One region of the Streptomyces flavofungini genome, then DNA from elsewhere that is predicted to be linked to it. Evidence: riboswitches for the same ligand, from Rfam matches in the RefSeq annotation. Region 1 holds a riboswitch; the other holds the start of a gene.
The links. A riboswitch is a leader RNA that binds a small molecule or an ion and turns the genes downstream of it on or off. The one in region 1 is predicted to bind cobalamin.

Region 1 (7,194 bases):
CGCGCTGGTGCGCGCGTTCCCGGGCCGCTGGTGGCGCTGCCCGCCGGCAGCGTCACCCTCTCACCGAAGTCCGGCCGTCAGCAGGTGCGGTTGACGTAGTGCGCCCCCTGGATCTTGCTCGCCGAGCCGAGCCACGTCTTGCCGGGGCCGACACAGCGCTCGTAGTCGGGCGCCATGGAGACCCTGACGTGGATGACGACGCGGGAGCCGTCCGACGTGCAGTGGTTGTAGAAGGCGTCGGACGAGGTCTCGTAGAAGCCGCAGGGGTCTGCGGCCGCGGGGGTCGCGGTGACGGTCACCGCGCCCAGGGACGTGAGGGCGAGGGTGGTGGCGGCGAGGGCACTGGTCACCAGGCGGCGGACGGACACGGGGAACTCCTGGGTGAGGGGGGTCGGTTCGGCCCGGGCCGGTGCGCGGTCCGGGGCGGCTTTCGGCCTGAGGATCGCAGCCCCGTGACACCTCGGATGATCGAATGGCGCCCCTTTCACCTGGAAGAACGTTCCCCCCTCCGCCGATCGGATGGATCTCCTCCGTTTTCCCCCGCGGCCTCGGCCGCCGGGTGTGCGGGCGGGCCGCCGACCCGCGCCGCGAGCCGCTTCGGCGCCTGTACGAGGTAGCTCTCGGTGAGGAGTTCCGCCACCTCGGCCCAGTCGGTGGCCTCGTCGAGACGCATGCCCACGACGTTCCTGCCCCAGGAGAGGCGGAAGAACGGGGCGCCCGCGTTGGTCAGGGCCTCGAACTCCTCGCCGTGCGCGCGGAACGTGAGGGTCGTGGTGAGGCCCTCGGTCGCGATGGCGCGCGCCGACGGGGAGTCCGAGCGGGTCAAGTCGGTCAGGTAGACGTGCGCGAAGGTCGCCGCGCGGATGCGCCAGCGGGTGCCGATCCAGGCCGGTTCCTCGTGCGCCTCGGGGAGGTTCAGGCACACGGCGCGCAGGTGGGTGAGGACGTCGAGGGGGACCTCGTCGTCGTCCGGAGTCGTCCTCTGGCGCGTCATGGGTGTCTCCCTGGGCTGCGGATCTCCGGTGAGTCGGAGGAGTCTCTGCGGTGAGTCCGGTGAGGCTGGTGAGTCCAAGGATCCGTCCGGCGCGCCGGGGTCCTCAGGAAGCGGACCGACACGTGGTCCAGGGGGTCCGCCGGTGGCGTCACCCGCGCCCGCACCCCGTACACCTCCGCGATGAGGTCCTCGGTGACGACCTCGGTGGGCGTGCCGTGCGCGTACGCCCTGCCCTCCTTCAGGACCAGGATCTCGTCGCAGAACATGGCGGCCAGATTGAGGTCGTGCAGAGCGATCACCGTCGTCACGGGGAGCGAGGCGATCAGGTTCAGGAGGTCCAACTGGTGCTGGATGTCCAGGTGGTTGGTGGGTTCGTCGAGGAGGAGCTCGCGGGGGGCCTGGGCCAGGGCGCGCGCGATGTGGGCGCGTTGGCGTTCGCCGCCGGAGAGAGTATGCCAGGACTGGTCGGCCCGGTCGGTGAGGGCGGTGCGGGCCAGGGCGTCGCGGACGGCGCGGTCGTCGGCGGGTGTCGTGCCCGACCAGGGCCTGCGGTGCGGGATGCGGCCGAGGGCCACCACCTCCCGTACGGTCAGCTCCACCTGGGTGGTGGCGTGCTGGTCGACCACCGCGAGCCTGCGCGCCGTCTCCCTGCGGCCGAGGCGGGGCAGCGGCGTGCCGTCCAGCGTGACCACGCCCGCCGCGGGCGCGAGGACGCCCGCGAGGAGGCGCAGGAGCGTGGACTTGCCGGAGCCGTTCGGGCCGATGAGGCCGAGCGTGCTGCCGGGGCGGGGCGCGAGGGTGATGCCGTCGACGATGAGACGGCCCCCGGCCTGGTGGGCGACCCGGTCCGCCGCGAGTCCGGTGGTGGACTCGGGCTTCCCGTGCGTGGACTCGGGCTTTCCGTGCGTGGACTCGGGCTTCCCGTGCGTGGACTCGGGCTTTCCGTCCGTGGGGGCGGACTTCCCGTCCGTGTGCCCGGATCCGCCGGTGGATTCGGGCTTCCCGCGCCGCATCGGCTCCGCCGCCTTCTCGTACGTCGACTTCTCCCGCGCCTCCTCGTACGTCATCGGCTCCTCCGCGTCCGGTACAGCACCGCCACGAACGCCGGTACGCCGATCAGCGAGGTGACCACGCCCACCGGGACCTCCTGCGGGTCGAGGACCGTGCGGGCGAGGGTGTCCACCCAGATCAGGAACACCGCGCCCGCGAGCGCCGTCACCGGCAGGAGCCGCCGGTGCCCCGCGCCGACCACCGCCCGGGCCGCGTGCGGCAGCGCCAGGCCCACGAACCCGATCGCCCCGGCGCTGCTGACCAGGGCCGCCGTCAGGAGCGCCGTGGTGCAGAGCAGCAGCACGCGCACCCGGTCCACGTGGACGCCGAGGGTGGCCGCCGCGTCCTGGCCGAAGGCGAACGCGTCGAGGGCGCGGGCCTGCAGCAGGCACACGGTGAGCGTGACGACGAGCACCGCGCCGCACGTCCACACGTCCGTCCAGGACGCGCCGCTCAGCGAGCCGAGGAGCCAGAACAGCACGCCCCGGGTGGTCTCGGCGTCGGCGGCCGTGAGGACGACGAAGGAGGTGAGCGCGGAGAACAGTTGCATGGCGGCCACGCCGGACAGGACCACGCGGTCCGTGGTGTCGCCGAGGGTGTGGCTGAGCAGCAGGACCAGGGCGAAGGACACGACGGCGCCGATGAACGCGCCCGCCGAGACCGTGAGCGCTCCCCCGCCGACGCCGAGGACCACGACGGCCACGGCGCCCGTGGACGCGCCGGAGGAGACGCCGAGCACGAACGGGTCGGCGAGCGGGTTGCGCAGGAGCGACTGGAGGACCGCCCCGCACACGGCGAGGCCCGCGCCGCACACCGCCGCGAGGACCGTGCGCGGCATCCGCAGGTTCCACACGATGCCGTCGCGGATCGGCGTCAGCTCGGCCTCGCCCCAGCCGAGGTGGGCGGCCACGGCCGACCACACGTCGGGCACGGAGATGTCGGCGGGGCCGATGGTGACGGCCACGGCGAGGGAGAGGAAGAGGGCCGCGAGCCCGGCCAGGGCGAGGAGTCCGCCGCGCAGCGCCGAACGCAGCCGACGCGGGCCCCCGCCCGCGAGGGCCCTCACTTCGTGAGGCCGAACTCGCGCAGCGCCGCCGCCACTTGTTCGATGCCGTCGACGGTCCTGATGCCCGGGTTCAGGGCCTGGCCGCTGAGGAGGACGTACCGCTTCTTCCGCACGGCCGTGAGGTTCTTCGTGGCCGGGTTGGACTCCAGGAACTTGATCTTCTGGCGGGCGCTCTCGGCGGACTGGGACCTGCGCGTGAGGTCGCCGATGACGAGGACGTCGGGGTCGCGGTCGGCGATGGTCTCCCAGTTGATCTGGGGCCATTCCGCGCGGGTGTCGGCGAAGGCGTTCCGCACGCCGAGTGCGCGCGTGATGATGCCGGGGGCGCCGCAGCAGCCCGCGATGTAGGGGGACTCGGAGTTGGCGAACCAGTACATGAGGGTGGTGCCGGAGGCGTCGACGGACCTCTTGGCGCGCGCGGCCCGGGACTTGAGGTCCGCGATCAGCTTCTCGCCGCGCTCCGCCACGCCGAAGACGCGCGCGAGGTCGCGGATCTCGCCGTACACGGTGTCCATCGTGAGGGTCTTGGTGCGGGTGCCGTCGTCGTCGCCGGTGTTGTCCTTGCCCGCGCAGTCGGTCGGCGAGACGTAGACGGGTACGCCGAGTTCGGTGAACTTGGCCCGGTCGGCGACGCCGCCCTTGCCGACCGTGTAGAGGAACGACGCGCTGACGAAGTCGGGTTCCTTGTCGAGGACCTTCTCCAGCGACGGGTAGCGGTCGGCGAGCCGTGGGACCTTCGCGTTCTCCTTCGCCAGGCGCTTCAGGACGGGGTCCGTCCAGGTGCCGGTGCCCACCATGCGGTCGGCGAGGCCGAGGGAGAGCAGGATCTCGGTGGAGCCCTGGTCGAGGGAGACGGCCCGCTCCGGCGGCGCCGTCACCTTCGTCCGCTCGCCGCAGGCGGTGAGCGTGAGGGGGTATCCGGCCCGCGCCTCCCGCTCGGGCTTCGCGGCCGGGCCACCGCACGCGGACGTGGCGGCGAGGACCAGGGCGAGGCCCGCGCTCAGGGCGGCGGAGCGGGTGCGTATGCGGGCGGGGCGGAGGGTACGGCGGACGCCGAGGCGGCGCGGGGTCGAAGGCACACGTCTTCCCGAGTCTCAGGGCTCATGCGCGGAGCCTGGTCTGCGAACTCCGCCGCCCGTGCGGACGGCGGTGCCAGCAGGTCTTCGGACTCGGGTTCGTCCGGGCGGGGCCGCCTTCCCGGGGTCCGTGGACTCCCAGTGGCCGCTGGCCCCGCCCGTCCCCCTCACCGCTGCGCGTCAGTTCCGGATTCCCACCGGATTCCCCGACCCAGGTGCGGGTACGACTGGCGTCCGCAAGCTATCACTCCGGGGCGGCATCACCCCTGGTCGGGGCGGGCTCACCGCGGTAGGTGCCGAAGGCCCACTTGTTGCCCTCGGGGTCGGCGACCGCGAACTCGCGGCTGCCGTACGGCTGGTCCTCGATCTCGCGGATCACCTTCACGCCGGCGGCGGTGAGACGGAGGTAGAGGTCGTCGACGTGGTCGGTGACGACGTACGCCCCGAACGTGCCGGGCCGCAGACACCATTCGGCGGCCTTCGGGTCGTAGCTGCCGAGCATGACCCCGCCGCCCTCGGGCCAGTCGAGCTGGGCGTGGGCGACGCGGCCGCCGTCCTCGTGGACGGCGGTGCGCAGGAAGCCGACGGTACCGACGAGGAAGTCGATCAGGGCGGGTGCGTCGTCGGCCTGGAAGGTGGCCCAGACGTCGGGCGCGCGACGGTTCGCCGCGACCGGACCGGTCGGGCCGCCCTGGCTGTTTCGCGTGGCCTCCGTGGCCTCCGTGGTCTCCAAGGTCTCCGTGGTCTGCGCGCTCTGTGCGCTCTGTGCGCTCTGCCTGCTTTGTTCGCTCTGCGGGTTTTCGTTGCTGTTCATGCGTCCCAGTCTTCGCCGCCCGCGTGCCCTCCGGCTTGGATATTCCGGCACTCCTCGGCCATCCAGGCGCTGGGGCTCGCCCCCGTGTACTGCTGGAAGTCCCGTACGAGGTGGGAGTGGTCGTAGTACCCGCAGTCGGCGGCGATCCGGGCGAGGTCGGGGCGCGCGCCCGCGGCGACCGCGCGGACGACGGCCGCCTTCGCGTGCTGGAAGCGGATGAGACGGGCGGCCTGCTTGGGTGTGACGCCGGTCTCGGCGCGGAACAGCGCGGACAGGCGGCGTTCGCTGAGGGCGACGTGCGCGGACAGACCGCGCAGGGTGCCCGCGCCGCGGTGCCGGGCGAGCCAGGCCCAGGCCTCGCCGACCTCGGGCCGGACGCCTCCGGCGCGCTCCGCGTCGGCCGCGCGGCGCGCCAAGTAGGCGTTGAGGAAGGCGAACCGGTCACTCCAGGCGTCCTGCTCGCAGAGGCGTTCCCGGACGTCGGCGGCGACCCGGCCGAGGACGTCGGTGCCGTCGGTGACGAGCTGTCCGGCCAGCTCGGCGGCGGGCAGCCCGAACAGGGCGCGGGCGGCGAGCGGATGCACGGCGAGCTGAATGCCGGCCTCGTGCTCGGGCTGGACGACGTACGCGGGGCTCTGGTGCAGGCCGCCGACGACGATGTCCGTGCGGACGGCGTCGGGTCCGGTCGCCTGGCCGGGGGTGCGGCCGGTGATGACGGGGCCGTCGAGGGAGAAGATCAGCGTGAGGTACGGGGACGGCAGGCCGCGGTGCAGAGCGGTGCGCCGGCCCTGCGTGCGGTAGCCCACGGCGGACACGACCAGGCCGCCGGGCGGGGGCGCGGCGCGGACGAACTCGCGGGAGGCGGTGTCGCCGTCGCGGGCGGTGGTGTCCGTAGCCGTGGGGCCCATGAAGCCATTGTGGGCGGGCGCGGACGGGCCTGTCGTCCGGTGCGGCTACCCGCGTCCGTCCGTCCCATGCCCGGCACGCACGGTGACCTCGATCATGGGAATCGGGCACCTTGTCCTCGTAGCATGGCGCGCCGCTCCGGACGGGTCGGCTCAGCGCTTCCAGGGAACGGGAACCATGGCAATTCGAACAAAGGGCAGGCCGGCGGTCGTCGGGGCGGCGGGGGCGCTGGCGGCGGCGGTGTTCGCGGGCGGCGCGCTGTGGCCGAGCGCGGCGGACGCGAAGGCGGTGGACGCCCCAGCGCCGAGCGCGGCCGCCCGTGCCGCCGCGGCCGACCTCACGCACTGGCCGAAGCCGGTGGCGGCGAAGCTCGGCAAGGTGATCGCGGAGAACCGGGGGAAGGGCGCGTACGCGGTCTTCGACGCGGACAACACGACGTACCGCCACGACCTGGAGGAATCGCTCCTTCCGTTCCTGGAGATGAAGGGCGTCCTGAGCCGCGCGACGATGGACCCGTCCCTGAAGGTCATCCCGTTCAAGGACACGGCCACGCACAAGGAGAGCCTGTACAGCTACTACAACCGGCTCTGCGAGGTCGACGACCAGGTCTGCTACCCGTGGGCGGCACAGATCTTCTCCGGCTTCACGCTGAAGAAGCTCAAGGGGTACGTGGACGACCTCCTCGCGTACGACAAACCGATCCCGGCGACGTACTACGACGAGAACGGCAAGGTCACGAAGACCGAGGTCGAACGGCCGGAGTTCTCCCCCGGCATGCGGGAGCTGTACAAGTCGCTGCGCGCGCACGGCATCGAGGTGTACGTGGTGAGCGCGGCCAGCGAGGACCTGGTGCGGATGGTGCTCGCCGACCCGAAGTACGGGTACGGCGTGAAGCCGCAGAACGTCATCGGCGTCGGCCTGCAGCTCAAGGACCCGAAGACGGGCCGGGTGACCAGTTCCCGCAAGGAGATCGCCGAAGGCCGGTTCGGCCCGAAGGACCGGGCGCGGCTCGCGAAGTACGAGCTGACGCCGAACCTCTGGGCACCGCTGACCTGGTACCAGGGCAAGCCCGCCGCCATCTCCACGTACATCGACGAGTGGAAGAAGCCGGTCCTGGTCGCCGGGGACACCCCCGTGAGCGACGGCCCGATGCTGTTCCACTCGGCGGACGTGCGGCACGGGGGCGTGCGCGTGTGGGTCAACCGCAAGGACAGCTACATGAAGCAGCTGGACGGGATGAAGCGGAAGAACGCGGCGCGACAGCGGGAGTTGGGGCAGCCGGTGACGG
Region 2 (7,194 bases), 460 kb from region 1:
GAGTAGAAGTTGCGGCCGGTCGGCAGGACGTTGACGAGGCCGCGCGTGGGGGAGCCCGAAGGGCCCGCGGGGACGTAGCCGCCGTTGAGGGCGCGCAGGATGTGCCCGATCTCGTCGGTGGTGCGGGCGAGCCGGGGCACGACCTCCTCGCAGGCGAAGCCGAGGACGGCGACGGCGGGCGGCAGCTCGACGCCGATGACGTCGCGGACCAGTCCGCGCACGGCGGCGAGGTCCCAGCCGCGCTCCTCCATGCCTTCGGCGAGGCGGCGGCACAGCTGTTCGAGGAGGTCGATGGCGTCGGCGGCGGTCCGGGCGGGCCCGTCCACCAGAGCCGTGAGACCGTCGGCGACCTTCACCGCCGCGCCCGGCTCGCCGAGGAGTTCCTTCTCGTCCAGGCCGAAGTGCTCCGCGAGACAGGCCCGAAGCCCCGGCAGCGCGTTGGCGGCACCGCCCCACACCTGCGAGGCGCGAAGCACCGCGAGGACGAGGTTGACGCGCGCCTCGCCGACGGGCCCGCCGCCGAGGATGTGCAGGCCGTCGCGGATCTGCACGTCCTTGATCTCGCACAGATAGCCGTCGATGTGCATGACGAACTCGTCGAAGTCGTCGTCGTCCGGCTGGTCGTCGACGTGCAGGTCGTGGTGCAGCTCCGCGGCCTTCACCAGCGTCCAGATCTGCGCCCGCACGGCCGGTGCCTTGACCGGGTCGAGGTCGCTCACCAGGGCGTACTCGTCGAGGAGTTGCTCCAGCTTGGCCAGGTCCCCGTAGGTGTCGGCGCGCGCCATCGGAGGCACCAGGTGGTCCACGACGGTGGCGTGCCCGCGCCGCTTGGCCTGGGTGCCCTCGCCGGGGTCGTTGACGATGAAGGGGTAGACGAGCGGCAGGTCGCCGAGCACGGCGTCCGGCGCGCAGCCACCGCTGAGCCCGAGGCCCTTGCCGGGCAGCCACTCCATGGTGCCGTGCTTGCCCATGTGCACGATGGCGTCGGCGCCGAAAGTGCGGTCGAGCCAGCGGTACGCGGCCATGTAGTGGTGGGACGGCGGCATGTCCGGGTCGTGGTAGATCGCGATGGGGTTCTCGCCGAAGCCGCGCGGCGGCTGGATCATCACGACGACGTTCCCGAACCGGAGCGAGGCGAGCACGATGTCGCCGCCGTCGACGTAGAGGCTGCCCGGCGGCTCGCCCCAGGCCTCCAGCATGCCGTCGCGCAGCTCGGGGTCGAGGGCGCTGAACCACGCCTGGTAGTCGGCGAGCGGTACGCGCGCGGGGGCGGCGGCGAGCTGCTCCTCGGTGAGCCATTCGACGTCGTGGCCACCGGCGTTGATGAGGGTGTGGATCAGCTCGTCGCCGTTGTCGGGGTGGCCCTCGACGACGTAGCCCGCGTCCCGCAGGGCGTCGAGGACGCGCACGGCGGAGGCGGGGGTGTCGAGGCCGACGGCGTTGCCGACCCGGCTGTGCTTGGTCGGGTACGCGGTGAAGACCAGGCCGAGCCGCTTCTCGGCGTTGGGCTTGTGCCGCAGCGCGCCGTGGCGGACGGCGATTCCGGCGACGCGCGCGGCCCGCTCGGGGTCGGCGACGTACACGGGGACGTCGTCGGGGCCCTGCTCCTTGAAGCTGAACGGCACGGTGATGACGCGGCCGTCGAACTCGGGGATCGCCACCTGCATGGCGGCGTCCATGGGGGAGAGGGCGGCGTCGGAGTCCTGCCAGGCGGCGCGCGACGAGGTGAGGCACAGGCCTTGGAGGACGGGGATGTCGAGGTCGGCCAGGGCGCCGATGTCCCAGGCCTCCTCGTCGCCTCCCGCGCTGGCGTCGGAGGCGTGGGTGCCGCCCGCGGCGAGGACGGTGGCGACGAGGACGTCGGCCCGCCCGAGGATCTCGTACAGCCCGGAGTCGGCGCCGCGCAGCGAACCGCAGTACACAGCGAGGGCGTTGGCGCCCTTGGCCTCGATGGCGTCGCACAGCGTGTCCACGAACGCGGTGTTCCCCGACAGCTGGTGCGCGCGGTAGAAGAGCACGCCGACGGTCGGGCGCCCCTCCACGTGCGCGCGCTCCCCGTGCACCCCGTACTCGGGCATCTTCACCGGCTCGGCGAAGCCGTGGCCGGTCAGGAGCACGGTGTCGGACAGGAACCGCTCCAGCTCCACGAAGTTGGCGGGCCCGCCCTCGACGAGATAGCGCAGCGCCTCGGCGACGACGCCGGCGGGCACCGACGACTCGGCCATCAGCTCGGCGTCGGGCACGGACTCGCCGCCGAGCAGCACGGTCGGGATCCCGGCCGCCTTCAGCGCGGCGAGCCCGTCCTCCCAGGCGCGCTTGCCACCGAGGAGGCGTACGACGGCGATGTCCGCGCCGTCGAGGAGCGCGGGCAGTTCCTCGCGCACGTCGACGCGGGTCGGGTTGGCGATGCGGTAGGGCGCGTCGGAGGCGCGGGCGGCGAGCAGGTCCGTGTCGGCGGTGGACAGGAGAAGGACGGTCATGAGGGTGCCCCCGGTGCGATGAAGGGGAGACCGGACGGAGCGCCGGTCTCGATCAGGCGCAGCAGCGCGTCGGTGTCCGCGTGTTCTTCGATGAGGTCGCCGAGGAGGTCGAGCTGTTCCTCGCGCAGGGCGGCGAAGCCGGTGTCGGGCGCGGGCACGAAGCGGCGGCCCGCGGCGCGCGCGACCTCGGTGAGGAAGCGGCGCCGGAACGCGTCGCTCTCCAGCGACCCGTGCCAGTGGGTGCCCCACACGGCCCCCACCCGGCACCCGTCCAGGAAGGGGTCCCCGCCCAGGACTTCGGCGACGCCGTGATGGATCTCGTACCCCTCGACGTGCTCGCCGAGGGCCTCGCCGACGGGCCGGGCCAGGGTCTTCTCGCGCCGGAAGGTGACGCGCACGGGCAGCAGCCCGAGCCCGTCCACGGTCCCGGCCCGCGACTCGACGTCGTCCTGGATCCGCTCGCCGAGCACCTGGAAGCCGCCGCAGATCCCGAGGACGGGCCGCCCCTCGGCGGCCCGCCGCGCGAGCGCGTCCGCGAGCCCGCGCTCGCGCAGCCACTGAAGGGCGCGCACGGTCCCGCGCGTGCCCGGTACGACGACGAGGTCCGCGTCGACGAGCTCCTCGGCCCGGTCCACGAACCGCACCACGACGCCGGGTTCGGCGGCGAGCGCGTCCACGTCGGTGAAGTTGGACATCAGCGGCACCGCGCACACGGCGACGCGCAGCACGTCCTCGCCGACGGGCGCCGCCACGACGGACTCCCGGACGGCCCCGCGCAGCGAGACCCTCAGCCCGTCCTCCTCGTCGATGCCGAGCCCGTGCCGGAACGGCAGTACGCCGAGGGTCGGCCGCCCGGTGAGGTCGCGCAGCATGTCGAGCCCGGGTTCGAGCAGCGACACGTCTCCGCGGAACTTGTTGACGAGGAAGCCCGCGACGAGCTCCTGGTCGGCCGGGCTCAGCAGCGCCACGGTCCCGAAGAACGAGGCGAACACACCCCCGCGGTCGATGTCCCCGACCACCACGACCGGGAAGCGGGCGGCCCGCGCGATCCCCATGTTCACGATGTCGGTGCGCCGGAGGTTGATCTCGGCGGGACTCCCCGCCCCTTCGCAGATCACGGCGTCATACGTGCCCCGAAGCTGCGCCAGGCATCCCACGACGGTGTCGAGCAGTGCCTCCTGCCGGCCCCCGTGATAGCCCCGGGCACTCATCTCGCCCACCGGCTTCCCCATGAGCACGACCTGACTCGACCGGTCGCTCCCCGGCTTCAGCAGCACGGGGTTCATCAGCGCGCTGGGCTCCACCCGCGCGGCCTGCGCCTGCATGGCCTGCGCCCGCCCGATCTCGGCCCCTTCCCGGGTGACGAACGAGTTCAGGGACATGTTCTGCGCCTTGAAAGGCGCGACGGAGACGCCCTTGCGGGCGAGCCACCGGCAGATCCCGGCGGTGACGACACTCTTCCCGGCATCGGAGGTGGTCCCGGCGACAAGCAGCCCACCGCTCATGTCCCACCGCCGATCCGCTGCGACTTCCCCTGCGCTGCCGGGCACCGCTTGGTCGCACGCGCACCCCGGGCAAGGTCGACGGCGACCGCCACACCCAGGGCGAGCCACCCGACCCGCCGGGACAACTTCACAGCCCGCTCGATGTCCCCCACGGCGACGGAGCGCCCCCCGCCGTTGAGAACAGGTCGGTGCTCCACGCGCCCCGCGTAGGCCAGCGTGCCCCCGAGCCGCACCCCCAACGCCCCCGCGAACGAGGCCTCGACGACCCCGGCGTTGGGGCTCGGATGCTTCGAGGCATCGGCATGCCACGCCCGCACCGCCCCCCGAGGAGACCCCCCGGCGACCACGGCGAGCGCAGCGGTGAGCCGAGCCCCCGGCCACCCGGCGACATCGTCGAGCCGGGCGGAGGCCCACCCGTACCGGAGATACCGCGAAGACCGGTGCCCGACCATCGCGTCGAGCGTGTTCACGGCCCGGAACCCCACAAGCCCCGGCACGCCCCCGACGGCCCCCCACACCAACGCCCCCACGACGGCGTCGGAGGTGTTCTCGGCGACGGACTCCACGACGGCACGGGCGATCCCGTCGGCGTCCAGCGCCTCGGGGTCACGCCCGCACAGATGAGGCAGCCGCTCCCGGGCGACCTCCACGTCCCCCGCGGCGAGGGCGCCCCCGATGGCGCGGGCCTCCCGCCCCAGCGAGGTCCCGCCGACGACGGCCCAGGTCGCGGCGGCGGTCAGCCCGACGGAAGCGGCACGCGACCGGCGTGCGGCGAAGGAGGCGAGCGCACCGGCGCCGACGGCACCCCCGGCGCACACCAGGGTGTGCAGCGCGCCCCACCCGCGGTGGTCGCGCCACAGGACCCGCTCGACGGCCCCCGCCGCACGCCCGAACGCGGCGACCGGATGGCCCCGGCGAGGATCGCCGAGCAGCAGGTCACCGAGGAGTCCGGCGGCGGCGCCGTACGCGTAGTCGCGATCGGCACACATGGGAGTCAGCCCGCCGATACGCGGTGCGGGGCTCTCGGCCGCGACGGGGCCCCGGGCGGGGCAGGGGACGGCAACGGGCGGCCGCGCATGGCGATATGTCCTCACTCAGGGTTTCCGCGCCCTGGTTCGACGAGACCGGCGGCGAGAGTTCCTGGCTCCCGGGGATCGTCGGATCACCCGGTGACAGTGGCGGGACCGCGCCGGATTCGCACCGGCTTCCTCTCCTGCCGCCGTAAATGGCTCCGGCAGTCCACCATGGCCCGCGACGCCCGTCAACTCGCTGTTGACCTGCGACGGGAGTGTGTGCGGAGGCCCACATGGACCTGCGGCCAGGGCCGGTTTACGGCTAGGCGGACGCAACCACTCTCCGTAAGCTTGAACATGACAGCAGGAGAGCGACGCGGAACGCGAACCCGGCAGGGCGCGGTCGACTGCCGCCGGGCCCCGGCACCGTCCGACTCTCGTGACGGCAGCAGGCAAGGGGGCGGTGTGGCCGACGAGTACTTACCGGCAGTGCAGTGGTTCAAGAGCAGTTACACCGTGACGGGCGGCGAATGCGTGGAAGTGGCGCACCCGGCCGGTGCGGTGTGGGTCCGTGACTCGAATCACCGCGACGAAGGGCACATGAACGTGACGCCGACGGCGTGGCGCGCGTTTGTCAGGGGGGTGGCCTCGGGGAGAGTCGGGGGGAAGTGAGCTGTCCCAGCGTGCGCACGAAAGGCTGGAGACCATGGGGGTTGAGAGCAGGCAACTGCCGCTGAGCCGGCATGCCGCAGGGCCCGCCCGGCGCTTCGTCTTCGTGCTGTACTGCGCGCTCAGTGGCGCTGTCGCGGTGGCCGCGGGCGCTCTCGCCTCCCTCCTCGTGGAAGGGCTCCACGTCCGGCTCGCGGTCTGGCTGGCGACGGCCGCGGTCGTGGCGGCGGGGGCGGGGGCCGTGTGGGAGTTCACGCCGCTCATCCCGCGCCGGCGCGTGGAGCGGGACCGTCCGCGGACGCTCCGTCAGCCGGAGGGCCGGCGCCGGTCGTAGCAGCCGACTCCTGCCGGCGACCGCGGCGCAGGGTCCGAACGAGCCATCCCACCGCGGCTGTCAGCAGTCCGCAGCCGCCCGCCAGCGCGACGACGAAGTGCCAGGGGTCGATGTCGTGGCGTACGACGACGCCCTGGGCGAGGATCCCGGCCGGCACCAGCGCCACGACGACCACAGCGAGGCACACCGACACGCAACCGGCCTTCGCCAGGAAACTCAGTGTCTGCTGCTCCTGTGTGTGCAGGCTCCGCTGGTGCTCGCTGTGGAGGAGACGGTCCAGTTCGCGGGCGAACGCCGGATCCTTCATCCCCTCTCTGAAGAGGTCGTGGAGCTGGGAGGAGGGGGCGGTGGGTTCGGCGGGGACGGGCTCGCCGCCGTCCAGGGGATCGGCGGCCGGGCCCCCGTCGGGGCCCGTGGCGCCGACGGGGGGAGCGGGGTCGGCGGGGTTCCTGGTGTCTGAGGCCGTCAGGCAGCGCGACAGCCACCGTAATAACGTGACGACCAGCATCGTGCCAGCCCTCCCCTCGTCCCGGAGCGGACGGCTCCGGAATCAGCCTGCGAAGCCTTCCTTGACCTGGTTGATCAGGTCGATCGCGCGGTCGTCGCTGTAGGCGATCTGCCGCAGTTGCTCGAAGCAGTCCTGGAAGTTGGCGACCATCTCGTAGTCGTCCCGGGTGGCGACGACGGACTGGGCGCTCTCCAGGTAGATCAGGTCGTCGTCGTCCTTGAAGCCGAGGAGCACGAACGCGTTCTGCGTGCTCAGCAGCGCCCCCGCCGTGTAGGGCAGGACCTGGAGGGTGGTGCGGGGGTGCTCGGCGACCTCGATGAGCCGCTGCAGTTGCGCGCGCATCACCGCGGGCCCCCCGATCTGCCGGTGCAGCGCCGACTCGTCGACGACGAAGTGGAGGTCGTCGATCCCGCTCTCGTCGAAGACCCGCTCCTGGCGGGCCGTGCGGAACTCCACGAGGCGGCGGCGGGTACCAGGGTCGACGACGTCAGGAGTGGCCAGGGCGTCCGCGTACTCCTCGGTGTGCAGGAGGCCGGGCATGATGATCGGGTGGTACGTGCGCAGTGAGTCCGCGGCGGCCTCGAAGGGGAGGTACTCGGTGAACCGGGGGTTCGCGATGTCCGACCACTGCACCCACCACGACTGGCCCTTCGAGCCGCGGGCGGCGGAGACCAGCTCGGTCACC

Region 2: it holds a riboswitch for cobalamin, as region 1 does, so the genes downstream of both, QUY26_RS31130 (cobalamin biosynthesis protein) here and QUY26_RS29075 (ABC transporter substrate-binding protein) in region 1, are expected to answer to the same signal.

What each region holds. Positions count from the first base shown of each region.
Region 1 is NZ_CP128846.1:6,804,133-6,811,326, reverse strand. It holds gene QUY26_RS29095 (DUF6355 family natural product biosynthesis protein) at 78-368, opposite strand; gene QUY26_RS29090 (MmcQ/YjbR family DNA-binding protein) at 485-994, opposite strand; gene QUY26_RS29085 (ABC transporter ATP-binding protein) at 991-1,809, opposite strand; gene QUY26_RS29080 (FecCD family ABC transporter permease) at 2,058-3,110, opposite strand; gene QUY26_RS29075 (ABC transporter substrate-binding protein) at 3,107-4,096, opposite strand; cobalamin riboswitch at 4,248-4,433, opposite strand; gene QUY26_RS29070 (VOC family protein) at 4,431-5,000, opposite strand; gene QUY26_RS29065 (helix-turn-helix transcriptional regulator) at 4,997-5,908, opposite strand; gene QUY26_RS29060 (haloacid dehalogenase-like hydrolase) at 6,084-7,194, shown strand, end outside.
Region 2 is NZ_CP128846.1:7,266,518-7,273,711, forward strand. It holds gene cobN (cobaltochelatase subunit CobN) at 1-2,480, opposite strand, end outside; gene QUY26_RS31125 (cobyric acid synthase) at 2,477-3,985, opposite strand; gene QUY26_RS31130 (cobalamin biosynthesis protein) at 3,982-4,974, opposite strand; cobalamin riboswitch at 5,098-5,247, opposite strand; gene QUY26_RS31135 (DUF397 domain-containing protein) at 5,464-5,670, shown strand; gene QUY26_RS31140 (hypothetical protein) at 5,928-6,509, opposite strand; gene QUY26_RS31145 (helix-turn-helix domain-containing protein) at 6,552-7,194, opposite strand, start outside.